Regions from separate parts of the Sporanaerobacter sp. PP17-6a genome, predicted to be linked through region 1. Evidence: a T-box and tRNA genes for the amino acid it is inferred to sense, from the RefSeq annotation. Region 1 holds a T-box; the other holds one or more tRNA genes.
The links. A T-box is a leader RNA that pairs with one kind of tRNA and senses whether it is charged. The one in region 1 lies ahead of PP176A_RS13820 (valine--tRNA ligase), so its partner is inferred to be a tRNA-Val.

Region 1 (7,425 bases):
ACTTGCCTCTCACTCTTTTCAATTCAGATTCCAACTTTTCTCTTTCTCTTTCGAGTCTTTCTCTCTCTTTTTCAAAATCTATTAAATCTCTCATAGGCAAATATATCTCACATTTTTCCAAAACCACTACTCCATTGTCTTCTCCTAAGCCATCTTTGGAATCTCTTATATATATATCATTGGCAAAAGCCAAATTAACAAAATATCTCTTGCCCTCATCAATTACCTTTTTAATTTCTTCATCTTGAGTTACAAATATCATATTTGATCTTCTTTTAGGCTCTACATTCATTTCCGATCTGATATTCCTTATTCCTTTAATAGCATTCATTATATACTCCATGCTTCTTTCCGCTTCCGGAAAATTAATATTTTCTCGGTATACAGGCCATGAAGATATAATTAAAGGTTTTTCTTCGTCGGGAAGATATCTCCAAATTTCTTCGGTAATAAAAGGCATAAAAGGATGAAGCATCTTCAAAATATCCTTTAACACAATTAACAGAACCTTCTGGGCAGTTTCCTTAGTTTTTCTTTCCGTTCCATATAATCTTCCCTTCACTATTTCTATATACCAATCACAAAACTCATCCCATATAAAATCGTATATTTTCTGAGCTGCCATGCCGAGTTCATATTTATCAAGGTTTTCAGTTATCTCTCTTACCACATTATTCTTTCTGGAAAGTATCCATTTATCTTCTTCCTCTAAATCTCCAGTATCAAAATCATACGATTTTATATCTTCATCAATATTCATCATAACAAATCGAGTCGCATTCCACAATTTATTGGCAAAATTTCTGCTTGATTCAACTCTTTCCATATAAAATCTCATATCATTGCCCGGACTATTTCCGGTAACCAATGTAAATCTCAAAGCATCTGCTCCATATTTGTCTATTACATCTAAAGGATCAATTCCGTTTCCCAAGGATTTACTCATCTTTCTCCCTTGAGAATCTCTTACAAGACCTGTAAGAAATACATTATCAAATGGAACCTCCCCCGTTTGCTCTAATGCAGAAAAAACCATTCTTACAACCCAGAAGAAAATAATATCGTATCCGGTAACCAATACATCTGTGGGATAAAAATACTTCAGATCCTCTGTTTCTTCAGGCCATCCGAGAGTTGAGAAGGGCCAAAGGGCTGATGAGAACCATGTATCTAACGTATCAGGATCCTGATATATATTTTTACTTTTACATTTGGGACATTCTTTCGGTTTATCCTTTGATACCACCACTTCGCCACAATCTTTGCAATAATACACGGGAAGTCTATGTCCCCACCAGAGCTGTCTCGAAATACACCAATCCCTAATATTCTCCAACCAATTAGTGTATATTTTGCCGAATCTGTCGGGAATGAACTTAAATTGTCCATCTTCGTAGGCCTTAAGAGCAGGTTCTGCAAGAGGTTCCATTTTCACAAACCACTGCCTTGATATTATAGGTTCAACTATAGTATGACATCTTTCACAATGTCCCACACTATGCATATGTTCCTTTATATCTGTTAAATATCCTTCGGATTTAAGGTCTTCAATTATCTTATTTCTTGCCTCATATCGATCTAAGCCCTCGTATTTTCCTCCGTTTTTATTAATGGTCGCATCATCGTTAAATATTTTAAACTGACCTAAATTATGTCTCAACCCAACTTCAAAATCGTTGGGATCATGAGACGGAGTAATCTTCACAGCTCCCGAGCCAAAGTCCATATCAACATATTCATCAGCAATGATAGGTATCTCTTTATTAACCAGTGGAAGTATAAGAGTCTTTCCGATTAAATTCTTATATCTTTCGTCTTTAGGATTAACAGCTACCGCCAAATCTCCCAGCATCGTTTCTGGCCTTGTTGTTGCAATAGTAATAAACTCCTTTTCTCCTTTAATGGGATATCTGATATACCAAAGCTTGCCTTCCGTATCTTCATGTTCCACTTCCGCATCCGATAAAGCAGTTTTACAATTAGGACACCAATTGATGATTCTGTTTCCTCTGTATATAAGACCTTTATTATATAACCTTACAAATACTTCTTCCACCGCATCGCTAAGTCCTTTATCTAATGTAAATCTTTCCCTGCTCCAATCACAGGAAGCTCCTAACTTTTTAAATTGTTCCTTAATATTTCCTCCATATTTTTCAGTCCAATTCCAGGCTTCTTCAAGAAATTTTTCTCTTCCCAATTTCTCTTTGCTCTTGCCTTCTTTTTTTAATTTATCTACTACTTTTGCTTCAGTAGAAATACTGGCATGGTCTGTTCCCGGAAGCCATAAGGCTTCATATCCTTCCATCCTCTTCCATCTGATTAAAATATCCTGAATCGTTCCGTTCAGTGCATGGCCTAAATGAAGATTTCCGGTTACATTAGGAGGAGGCATCATAATAGAAAAAGATTTCTTATCTTTATTTACATGAGCTTTGAAATATCCCTTATCATTCCAGAAACTATACAGCTTATCTTCAAATTCCTTCGGATTATAAGTTTTTGGTAAATTATTTTTCACGTTCTAACCTCCCTAATAAAACTTAAAAACCCTTCATCCTTAAATATAAGGACGAAGGGTTAATACGCGGTACCACCTTAATTCCGCCAAACATGCTGCGGCTCTTAATTATAACAAACTATATAACGGAATTACCCGTTCAGATTTACTGTCATTTCAATCTGAAAACTCAAGAGCTACCTTCAATAAACCTTTTATGAGAAAATCTCTCAGCCCTCGGATCTTCCTCTCTGTACAGAAGTATTTATCTACTCTTCTCCGTCAAAGTAATTAATATTACGTTATATTATATAATATATCAGTTTTTGTACTGTTGTCAACATTAATTTTATTGGAGGTAATTCCGGGAAAAGCTAATTCCCGATTAACAAATACACTCTTATTCCTTTAAACATAAAAGCCTTTCTATTACAAAATATCTCTTTTTTATATACATTTTCTATAAACTTATTCCTTTTAAAAAGAATCCCAGCGTTCCAGAATCTTTAACTTCACTGTCTCTAAAGAGGCAACCTTTGCTTCCTTCAAGAACTCATTGTCCTGTACAATATTAACAACAGTTTTTAATGTGTTTATATGGTCTTCTCCTGTTTTTAGTGCAAGATTAAATACAAATTCAGCATTAATCGTTGAACTGGGATCTTCCATGTTTCGAAAAACTACAGGATTTTTTAATCGGACAATACAAATAGCCGATTCATTGACATATTTAGTATCTGTATGAGGTACTGCAACGGGAATTTCAGTCATCAAACCTGTGGGGTATTCCCTTTCTCTTTCAAGACAGTTTTTCAGAAAGGTTTCTTTAACATAACCTCTCATATACAACTCTTGAAATGCTTCCGTTATAGCTTCTTTGGAAGTTTTTGCATTTGACTCTATTACCAATATATTTTTTACCATGATTATTAATCTCCTAACGTCTATTTTTCAAAATCAATTACGGCCTTAATTGCTTGCTTCTTCTCGGTGGCTTCAAATGCTTCTTTCCATTTCTCAGGCGAATAAACATGTGAAACCAATTCTTCCAATTGATTGTGATATTTCTGCAAAACCTTCAATGAGCCTGTCCAACTCGATGGGGTTGAACTTCTGCCGGAAGTAATACAAATCTGATTTCTGTAAATATAAGACATGTCTATAGTATATAATTCAGTATCCAAACTGGGAACACCTGTTATTACAACGCGACCCATTTTTCTGACTAAGCTTAATCCTGAATTAAAAGAGTTTTGAGAACCAACAGCATCAATGGCTAAATCTGCAAATTCTCCATCGAAAATTTCTTGAACTCTTTCTTTTAAGTTATGTCCATCATTAACTAAAACATGGCATCCAAATTTTTTTGCAATCTTCAACCGAGTTTCCCTACTTTTTTCCGTACCAATTACAACAACATTCGCCCCCGAAAACAATGCAACTAAAGCACAGCATAACCCAATAATACCCGGACCAATAATAACAACATTTTCTCCGGCCTTTATACATCCTCTTTCACTAACTATATGATACGCACAAGCCATAGGTTCTGAAAGTACAGCAGTTTTCAGAGAAAGTTCACTGGGTATAACTCTTATGTTTCGTTCCGGAACTACAACAAAATCCGCAAAGCTACCATTCGTACTTGAACCTAATCCCTTTCTATGTGAGCACATATTCCAATCGCCTGAATGACAATATCTACATGAACCGCATGGTTCTACGGTTGTTTCATATACAACTCTATCTCCTATTTTCGTTTTCTTTACATCTGTACCTACTTCAACGGCATATCCAGATGCTTCATGTCCAAGAATAACAGGTGGTTTTAATTTGTCAAACCGTCCGCCAACATCGACCTTCTTTAATTTTATATCGGTTCCCCCACAAACACCCGCATAAACTACTTTAACTTTGACGTCAGTACTTTTTAATATTTTAGGTTCTTCAGTATTGACCAACTCCATATCATTTGCTTTTGGGGATAGTCGCATCAATGCTCTCAAAAATGACACTCCTTTCTTTTGAAATCATGAAATCAAGTCTACCATAATAATCCTATAAATTTGATCTTACAATTATTCAATTTATAACAATTTCCTGTATATTTCAGCTAATTCATCTTGGCTCAGCTTTACATAACTAGTAGAAAGAACCGGTTGTAAAGTTAAATATACCTCTTTGGAAAACTCTTCTATCTCATCTTCTCCCATACCAAAACAGCTCAAACTCTTAATTTTCCAAATATCGTTGAGTAAAACGGCCAAACATTCCAATGCCTGATCAGTATGGCATTGAAGAATATCTACAATCATTTCTATTAAATATGAAATTTTGCCTTCAGGTTTTTTCTTATAGTACAATTTAAGCACCTGAACAAAAAACTGGTAATTACTTTCCCCATGCACAACTCCATATCTTCCGCTTAGCGGAAAAGCAAGAGCATGGACAGCACCACATCCTGCATTACCAAAAGATATCCCGGCAAAATTACTTGCAAGTAACACATCCCTCTCAACAGTTCTTCTAGAATCAACTCCATTTTTAGAGATGGTTACAAACGATTGTAACAGTATCTTGATTGCCTTTCCCGAAAATAAATCCGTATATGGAGTTGCTTCCGGAGAAAGATATGATTCTACAGCATGAATTAATGCATCAATTGAACTAAATGCAAAGAACTTATAGGGCAGAGTGCTGATAAATTCCGGTATTAAAACAGCAATATCAGCAAAGTAGGCATCATACGCCATTCTCATTTTGGTTTTGCGCTTCGTTGAACTAATAATTGATGATCTGGTTACCTCACTGCCTGTACCACAAGTTGTAGGAATTATAATCAATTTTTTGTCTTTTTTTATTTTCGACGGATCGTCAAATATCTCATCACAACAATCAAATTTTCTAATTGAGAGTACCTTCGCTATATCAATTACTGTCCCGCCGCCAATTCCTATTACTCTTTTGTATGAAATATTCTTTATGTTCGTTAATATTGCATCGACCATAATGTCGCTCGGCTCACCTGAGCCATGTTCTTCCTGATATACGAAATGACATGGCAGATTGAATTTTTTAATAAAAGGATCATAGATATAACGATTTGTAATTATCAAATCATCAGAATTCAAAGGGAAACTATCTAAGAAATCATTAAAAGTATCACATTGATAAATATCCGGAACAATCCTAAATTTTTTCATCATATATTACTCCCCATTTCTACTTAGTAGATATCTTTCGGTTGACTTTTGATATTTCTCTAACTTTATTAACATAGTCATTCGGAATTTCTTTTTTTCTTAATCCGGTTGCAAGAAGGAACAAGAATTGTTCACTTGTTCGCTCAATATTATCACTTGCAATAAGAGCTTTTTCCATAGTAATCCCCACACCTATGGTACCATGATTTTCCATAAGCACTCCCGCACTTGTACCAATTGAATTTTTTACACTTGTAGCTAACTCCAAAGAACCGGCCGGAGCAAAAGGCGCAATAGGTACCTCTCCACCTAAATAGGAAATACTTTCAACATCAATGATTGGAAGTTCTTTTATATTTTCAATGGAACTCACCAAAGTTCCGTATTTGGAGTGCGAATGAATAATGTCATTAACTTCTATTCTATCTAAATATATGAACCTGTGCATAGTAGCCTCTACAGAAGGCTTAAATTTCGCATCAACTATGTTTCCCTTCATATCAATTAAACATAAATCATTTAATTCTAAGGTGTTATATGGGCGAGAAGACGGAGTTATAACGAATAAGTCTTCTCCTTCAACTCTTGCACTGATATTTCCGGCCGTACCCAAGGAATAACCTCTCTCGACCATCATTTTGACACCCCACATAACATCTTGTTTTGCTTTTTCAATTTTGTTTTTCATTTTATTTGTCACTCCATTCTTTTCTTATTATTCATAGATAAGGGCATTTTTCACACCTATCTGGTTTGCATGTGCTTCCAATGCTTCTATTAAATCCTCAAATTTATATTCTCCCGTTACAAAAATATCTTCAGGGATTTCGTGGTGATTAATCATGTTATTTGCCATCATAACATGTTTTGGTGTTGTGTGGAAAAAAGCTGCAATGGTAAGTCCGCCGTAATGCATTCTTTCAGTATCGATAGTGATTGTTGTGCCCGGCTTACACCCTCCAAACAAGTTGATATATCCGCCCTTTCGAGAGATATTAATACAGTTTTCCCAAGCTACAGGTTGTCCGGTAGCATCAATTACAGCATCTGCCCCTCTTCCCTCAGGAGTTAGAGCTCTGATAGTCTCTACTACATCCATGTCGCTGTTAAGAAGTACAGTAGTATCAATTCCAAGTTTTTTCGATACTTCCAACCTTGATTGAGAAAAATCAGTTTGGATGACATGAGCTCCCATCTTCTTAACAATCATGGAAATCATTAACCCAATTGGGCCTGCTCCCATTACAACAACACAATCTCCATAACTAAACTTCGTCATATCTGCGGCATACATTGCACATGATAGAGGTTCTGTTAATGCTGCCGCTTTATAACTAACATCCTTAGGAATTTTAAATAGGTTTTGTCTTACAATTACGCCTGGAATATATACATATTCCGAATGGCCGCCGATAATCCTGACTCTATGTTCACAGCATCCGTCATTTCTTCCTGTCTTACAGTAATAACAATTACCACACATAGCGGCACTATGTGGTACAATTCTATCTCCTATTTCAAAATTTTGTACGTTTTTCCCTTTCTTATATACAATTCCTGCTGCTTCATGACCGAAAGTTATCCCCGGGCGATAATTTGGATGTCCTCTTTTATATGTTTTTACATCCGTTCCGCAAGTTAAGGATACTTTTACCTTCATGATAACAGCGTCATCTTCCAAATCAAACATATCTCTTTCTTCAATTCTTACATCTTCTGGTC
Region 2 (7,425 bases), on a different contig from region 1:
AACCAGGGTAGATCGTAAGCGTAATCCAGCACCAACATGGAGATGCTGCTGCCGGCGAAAGCCAGAATCAGAGTGTTGCTGTCGGTACCCATCATGTCCCGGCCGATCCGCATACCAGCGTGGAACAGCTCTTGCCGTCCGATATTCGGGTTTTGGACGCACAGCTCGTACATAGCGCTGCCAATGGACACCGCGATGTCTATCACCGCACCCAAGGAAGAAATGAGCAGACCGGAGAACAGTAGCCCGCCAACCTGAATCTCATTGGTTTCCCAGAGTGTAAGCAGATTCTCAATATCCGATACGTTCCAGCCGGTAACGCCGGAGGCAGCTGAGAACAGCGTGGCGAAAACTCCAGCCGCGATGATACCCGCTAGTGTGCCCAGAGTGGCGACCAGAGTTTTCCTAGTAGGCCCGCTGATGAGGTACAGCGTCACTGTCGCGGCCAACGCGCAAATGAGCACAGCGGTCCAGAATGGAGAAACTCCCTGGTAAACCAACGGCAGATATATAAAAGCGATGCTGACAAAGGTAAACACAAGCGCCAGCGCCCCCCGAATTCCCTGCTTTCCGCCCACCAAACACAGGGCCAGCAGATACAATGCCGCGAAGGCATAGAGAACGACGCTACGGTCCTGGGAATAGATACTGGTAACGGAAGCGTTTCCCGCCACACTCTGCATTACCACCACTTTCATACCGACTTTACAGGCGGTGCCGAAAAGATAGCCGGCGGAACTGGTAGTTTTAAGCAGCTGACCTTTTTTCACGCCGCTGGTCATCCGAACTACCACCGTCTGCTGACCAACCCGGGTGCCATCCTCCTGCATATTGTCCTCAAGAATTTCCGTGACCACACCGGTTTCAAATGTCTGGCCAGCCCGGGAAATTATCTCCGTTTTTTCTACCTGATTAAGTCGGACCACCAGCAGAATCAGAACCAGTGCCAGCAGAACAGGCAGTCCCCATCGCAGTCCAAAACGTTTGATATTTTTGCGTTCCATGTGCATCTCCTCGCTTTCTGTGAAAGAATACTAGACGGCTGGGTGGCAAAGGCTGCCCAGCCGTCTGAAAATAAGATGTTTCTCCGCAGACGAGTCCACCTTTAGAGAAACTTTTTTTCCTTATTGGTACAAAAGAAAATTATTGCTCGCCCAACTTGGTTAGGGCAAAGTCCATGGCAGTGGCGGTAACGTCTCCATTTGCGTTTATAGTAGAGCCATTTAATAGCCTGGCATCCATAGAGAACTGGAGAGCTGTTTTAGCCCAAGCGGGAACGGAGGCTGCATCGGAACTGGAAGAAAACTTCGTGCCAGATACAGATGTAGAGATGCCCTTTGCCTGCGCATAGCGGTATAATATAGTAGCAAGTTGCGCACGGGTGAGTTTCTGGTCGGGTGCAAAGACGCCAGAAGCCACGCCTTTCAAGATGTTATTGGATTTGGCCCAGGTCACAGCTTTGGTATATGAAGTGTCTGATGATACATCGGTGAAGGAAGCCGCTGCAGATACGTCAGGAGCGCCGGCTGTGTTGTAAAGGCGGGTGACGGCTTCAGCACGGGTAAGAGCGGTGTCAGAAGATGTGGTAGTGCCGGTTTTCTGAATGGTGAAGGTACTGTCAATCTTTTCCGTCTTGTCGGTATCAAGAATCTGATATGTGTCGATAGAAAAACTGTCGCCGGTCATGGTGATAACGGAGTAACTGGGCAGCCAGTTTTGGCTCCTGGCAGCGATGAAGTCTTGCTGGGAGGAAATCAGTTCATAAAACTTGGAACCGGAGGCGGAGTTGGCAGTCATATACAAGGTTCCCTTGGGATCGATGACCGTGTTGCCTGCGGTGGTCTCGATTGTGTAGCACTTGCTGCCGTCCACAAATTTTTTCTTGGAAGCAGCCTGCTCAGCGTTGTCCTTTTCAGGCCATAAGGTGTAGAGTTCGCCAGTGGCCGTGTTCTGAGCATGATCCCAGTCGTAGTCGGTGCCTTCTGCATTCAAAGGCATAGAGTAATTGTCGTGGGTGAGGCCGTCACTGTAGAGTAGCTTGGACCTGCTGTAGGTATGGTCGTGACCTTGGAGCACCACATCGATGTCATATTTGTCGAAGATGGGAGTAAGTTGGGTACGGAGAATCATGCCGTCGGTGTCAGAATGGTCATAGCCGGAGCCATATATATCCTGATGGATAGTTACCACTCTCCAAGTAGCGTCGGGATCTGAGGACACAGCCTCGGCAATGGCTTTTTCATGTTCGGCACCGTTATAGTTGTTGGTATTTAAAACGATGAACAGGCCGTCGCCATAAGAATAATAGTAATCGCCGCCGGCTTGGGTGACGCCGTAGTTCGTGGCGTTGGGGTTATTGAAGTGATAAGTATAGTCGGGATTCAAGGAATCGTGGTTGCCAATGGTAGTGGCCACAGGTAAACCAGAAAGTACCTCAGGATACAGATAGCCTGCGTATTCCTCTTCCTTTGGGTTTCCTGTCTTGTTGACCTGATCACCGGCGGAAATCATAAAGTTAAGGTCCGGGTTCTGAACGGTGGCAATTTCTAGTGTTCTGTTCCAGCCAAAGCTGTCGTTTCGAGCAGCGGTGTTGGCTACGCCGCTGTCGGCCACCAGTTTGTCGCTGCCCTGAGGCTGGCCTTTAGAAGCGCCGATCTGGGGATCACCTACGTACAGCATACGTACGGTGGAGAAGCTGCCGGTCTTATAGGTCGCAGGATCAGTCTGAACGCCATTTTTTTCAACAGTGTAATAGTAAGTGGTGTTTTCCTTAAGTCCGGTAATGACCACGTGGTTATAGACATATGCCACTTTGTTGGTAAGGCTGGTATCTACGGTAGATGAAGTCCCGGTGAAAGACTGCAGATCGGTTTTACTGGTTCCAAAATGAACCACAGGAGTGGCTGGTTTGCCATCGTCCTTGCTGTACCAAGCAAAGTTGAGCTCGGTTTCATTAGTGCCTGGGGTGAGGGAGACTTTCGTGAAGTCCACGGCTACGCTCTTCCATTCCTCAGTCCATGCCTGCCATTCGGCGCTGCTACCTACGGTACTGCCGTCATTGTAATGAACGGTAGCTGCCAAGACAGTTTGTGCAATGCCGAGCACCATAACACAAATTAGTACTTTCGCTAAAATGGATGTAGTTTTTGATTTTTGATTTTTCATTCTTATTTTTCATCCCTTCCTTTTTTATATTGAATCTTACTGGTAATCAAGTAAATAATATCAATGAAATCTAAGATCTAATATCACATTATTATAAAGAATGTGTAAAATTTATGTAAGTAAAAAGAAAATTACTTTTACACCTTCTTTTGATTGCGACTGCCAGGCCCTATAACGGACTTTTATCGTCCAATGTCGGGCATACAAAATAAGTCAATTACAATTGTAATTGACTTATTTTGGTGAAACATATGTATCGTTTGTTCAATTTAACTTTTTATTATAAAAAATTAAATTGAAATAGTTACGACTAATAAATAAGAGGAAACAGCCTCCACGTTCTTTCTGCATACTCCTGAAATTCTTTTCCAAAATGATTTGCTAACTCAGTTTCTTCTTTTCTTATTCGTATCCCATAACACAACAGACATAAAGCTAAAACTATCAAAGGTGAATAAACACTCCTTAAACAAAAAGATATACCTAACAAGCTTATGATACTTCCGGTATATGCAGGGTTTCTGATAATACGATAGGGACCGATTTGAATAAGCTGCTGTTCTTTGTCTGTCTGTACATTCAAAGTAAATGCTCTTTTTAGTGTCCACACTGATAAATCTCTAAATAATGTTCCTCCAATTAAAAATACAATTCCAATATAATAGAAACAGTGAGGCATAAGCTTATTTCGAATTTCTTCACTGACATCCTTGCTTCGGAAATAATAAGAAATCAGAATACTGCCGCACCAGCCAGCAATCAAGATCCACATTGTTAAGTCAAAAGGGGGATGCTTTTTACTCTTTCTTGCCCATCTGCTTGATGTAAACAACCAGATTAAAAATTCAGATAAAAACAGGAATTCTGTTGCATAATTGTATAAATTATATTCTTGCTCATTTGCAAACTTTAACATATCGCCCATAAGTATTCATCCTTCCCTATAAATAAATATTTTTATCTATACATATACAAATAATACAAGGATTGAAAAGTGGTGTTATTCTACTACATCCATACACTGAGAACCCATGCATTTATATAAGAGATATCCAGTATCGCTGTTCAACATTGCCATCAATTTCAATTTCATTCTCCAAAACACCGCCGTTGTTTATGATGCTTTTAGCAGAGCCAATATTGCTTTTATCACAAACCATTAGTACTCTATCAATTCCTAATTTTCTACATTCATCCAATGCTAATGCAATCATCTTTGTAGCATATCCTTTTCGTCTTTCGGATGGTCTGACGCCATCTCCAATGTGACCTCCATTTAGAAGAAGCGACTCATTAAGATGATGACGAATATTCACGGCACCTATAAATATATTTCGCTCCGTATCTAACCCAAAAAAAGTTGTAGCGGGAACAAAGCCGGGAACACCATGTTCTTCCTCTTCAAAGCCTTGAAGATATTTTTCAAAATCTTTATAGTCTATTCGTCTAATTGAATAAGGTACAATCTTTTCCTTTGCCAAGAACCATTCATCCATCATTTCATTTAAATGAGTACGATATTCGTTGCTGAGTTTTACTAATACAAGCAATATTTATTCGCCTCCTGTTATATAGATAATATGTACTTCAAATTCTTGTTTATTTATTTGTTTGTTATTATTACTCGTTTCTAAATTAGTATAACATAAAAAATCAGACCGACAAAGACAAACTGTTTGTCCCTTTCAGTCTGATGGATTAGTGGAGATAAGGGGATTCGAACCCCTGGCCTTCTACATGCGAAGCAGACGCGCTCCCAACTGCGCTATACCCCCAAAATAAAAGAGTGGGGAATATTGGGCTCGAACCAACGACCTCTACGATGTGAGCGTAGCACTCTGACCAGCTGAGCTAATTCCCCATTTTTACTACTTTACATTAATTATAATGCAGAAGACAATAAATTTCAAGGAATATATTTCGAATAAAATTACTTTTACACCGGAAATAATAAAGAAAACTCTGTAATTTGATTTTTCTTTATTATAGAGATATAATTTATTTAAAATAAAAGATAATAAGAAAACATCCTATAGTGATATCAGGATGTTTTTATTTAATATGAGAGGAATGTTTTTATGGATAAAATTTTGGTTTTAGCTGAAAAACCGTCGGTGGGGAGAGATATTGGAAGAGTCTTAAAATGTAACAGGAAAGGGAACGGATATTTGGAAGGAAATAAATATATTGTAACTTGGGCTTTGGGACATTTAGTTACTTTGGCCGATCCGGAACAATATGAAGAAAGATATAAGACGTGGAGAATCGATGACCTTCCGATACTCCCTTCTCAGATGAAATTAGTAGTTATCAAACAGAGCAGTAAGCAATTTCATATTGTAAAGGAACAGATGAACAGAAAAGATGTTTCTCAAATTATAATTGCCACAGATGCGGGAAGGGAAGGAGAACTTGTGGCAAGATGGATTATAGAAAAGGTTCATAGTCATAAACCCCTAAAAAGACTTTGGATTTCTTCCGTTACGGACAAAGCAATAAAAGAAGGGTTTGATAAACTCAGAGACGGAAGGGAATATGAAAATCTTTATAGAGCGGCTGTTGCAAGAGCTGAATCTGACTGGATTGTAGGCATCAACGCAACTCGTGCCTTAACATGTAAATACAACGCCCAACTTTCTTGCGGGAGAGTTCAGACTCCTACTTTGGCTATGGTAGCAAAGAGAGAGGAAGAAATAAAAAAATTTAAATCACAAGATTTTTATGGGATTGCAGCTTTAGCAAAGAATATAAAATTAATATGGCAGGATAGTAAAACGAAGGATATGAGGATATTTGATAAAAAGAGATGTGATGAAATAATATCAAATATTAGAGGAAAAGATGGAATAGTTGCAGATGTAGAAAAGGCAAATAAAAAGTCTTTTTCTCCTAAATTATATGATTTGACGGAATTACAAAGAGATGCAAACAGGATTTTCGGATATTCTGCAAAAGAGACCTTGGGGATAATGCAGAGGCTTTATGAAAATCATAAAATACTTACCTATCCCAGAACGGATTCTAAGTATATTACTACGGACATAGTTGATACTTTAAAGGAGAGAATAGAGGCTTGCGGGGTAGGAATATATAAACAATCGGCAGCGAAAGCCTTAAAAAATCCCATTAACCCCAATAAGAACTTTGTGGATAACAGTAAAGTTTCAGATCATCATGCTATAATCCCCACAGAACAGAAGGTAATCTTAAGTGAGTTAAATGAAAAAGAAAAGAAAATATATGATTTGGTAGTCAAAAGATTTTTATCGGTACTGTATCCTCCCTTTGAATATGAGCAAACTACAATTAGAGCAAAAATAGGGGAAGAGAATTTTATAGCTAAGGGTAAAAGGGTTATAGCTCAAGGATGGAAAGAAGTCTATTCTAATAATTATGAAGAAGATGATTCCAATGAAGATATTCCTCAGCAGATCCTTCCTCGGATTAATAAAGGAGATGTATTAAAAATATCTTCTATCGTACAAACTAAAGGGCAGACTAAACCTCCGTCACCTTTTAATGAAGGGACTTTACTTTCTGCTATGGAAAATCCGGCCAAATATATGGCAGGGGAAAGTAAGGATTTAATTAAAATAATAGGAGAAACGGGAGGTATCGGGACAGTAGCTACAAGAGCGGATATTATTGAAAAATTATTTAATACCTTTCTTATAGAAAAAAAGGGTAAAGAAATTTTCATTACTTCAAAGGGAAAACAACTTTTAGGATTAGTTCCGGATGATTTAAAATCCCCTGCGCTAACAGCCCAGTGGGAACAAAAATTGGAGGCAATCTCTAAAGGGAAAATAGATGACAATGGTTTTGTAAAAGAAATGAAAGATTATTCCAAATCAATCGTTAGTGATATAAAAAACAGCAGCGAAACATTTAAACATGATAATATGACTCGCATTAAATGTCCCCAGTGCGGAAAATTCATGTTGGAAGTAAAGGGGAAAAAGGGAAGGATGCTTATTTGCCAGGACAGAGATTGCGGATACAGAAAAAATGTTTCAAGAATAACAAATGCGAGATGTCCTAACTGTCATAAGAAAATGGAACTACAGGAAGAAGGAGACAATCAAATATTTGTATGCGGCTGTGGATACAGAGAGAAACTTTCTGCTTTTGATAATAGAAGAAAAAATGAGAAGAATACAGTTTCCAAAAAAGAAGTAGCCAATTATTTAAGAGAACAGAAAAATAGTAAGAAAGAACCTATTAATACTGAACTGGCAGATGCTCTAAAGGGGTTAAAAC

Region 2: it has a tRNA-Val gene. The T-box ahead of PP176A_RS13820 (valine--tRNA ligase) is inferred to sense a tRNA for this amino acid. The anticodon was not compared.

Annotation. Positions count from the first base shown of each region.
Region 1 covers NZ_FMIF01000037.1:52,518-59,942, forward strand. Annotated here, with positions in the region: gene PP176A_RS13820 (valine--tRNA ligase) at 1-2,521, opposite strand, end outside; T-box leader at 2,566-2,795, opposite strand; gene PP176A_RS13825 (PTS sugar transporter subunit IIA) at 2,978-3,424, opposite strand; gene PP176A_RS13830 (zinc-dependent alcohol dehydrogenase) at 3,445-4,506, opposite strand; gene PP176A_RS13835 (iron-containing alcohol dehydrogenase) at 4,588-5,703, opposite strand; gene PP176A_RS13840 (class II aldolase/adducin family protein) at 5,723-6,391, opposite strand; gene PP176A_RS13845 (zinc-dependent alcohol dehydrogenase) at 6,419-7,425, opposite strand, start outside.
Region 2 covers NZ_FMIF01000010.1:20,600-28,024, reverse strand. Annotated here, with positions in the region: gene PP176A_RS05185 (YibE/F family protein) at 1-1,004, opposite strand, end outside; gene PP176A_RS05180 (fibronectin type III domain-containing protein) at 1,144-3,165, opposite strand; gene PP176A_RS05175 (methyltransferase family protein) at 3,476-4,090, opposite strand; gene PP176A_RS05170 (GNAT family N-acetyltransferase) at 4,203-4,715, opposite strand; tRNA gene PP176A_RS05165 (tRNA-Ala) at 4,868-4,940, opposite strand; tRNA gene PP176A_RS05160 (tRNA-Val) at 4,953-5,026, opposite strand; gene PP176A_RS05155 (DNA topoisomerase III) at 5,244-7,425, shown strand, end outside.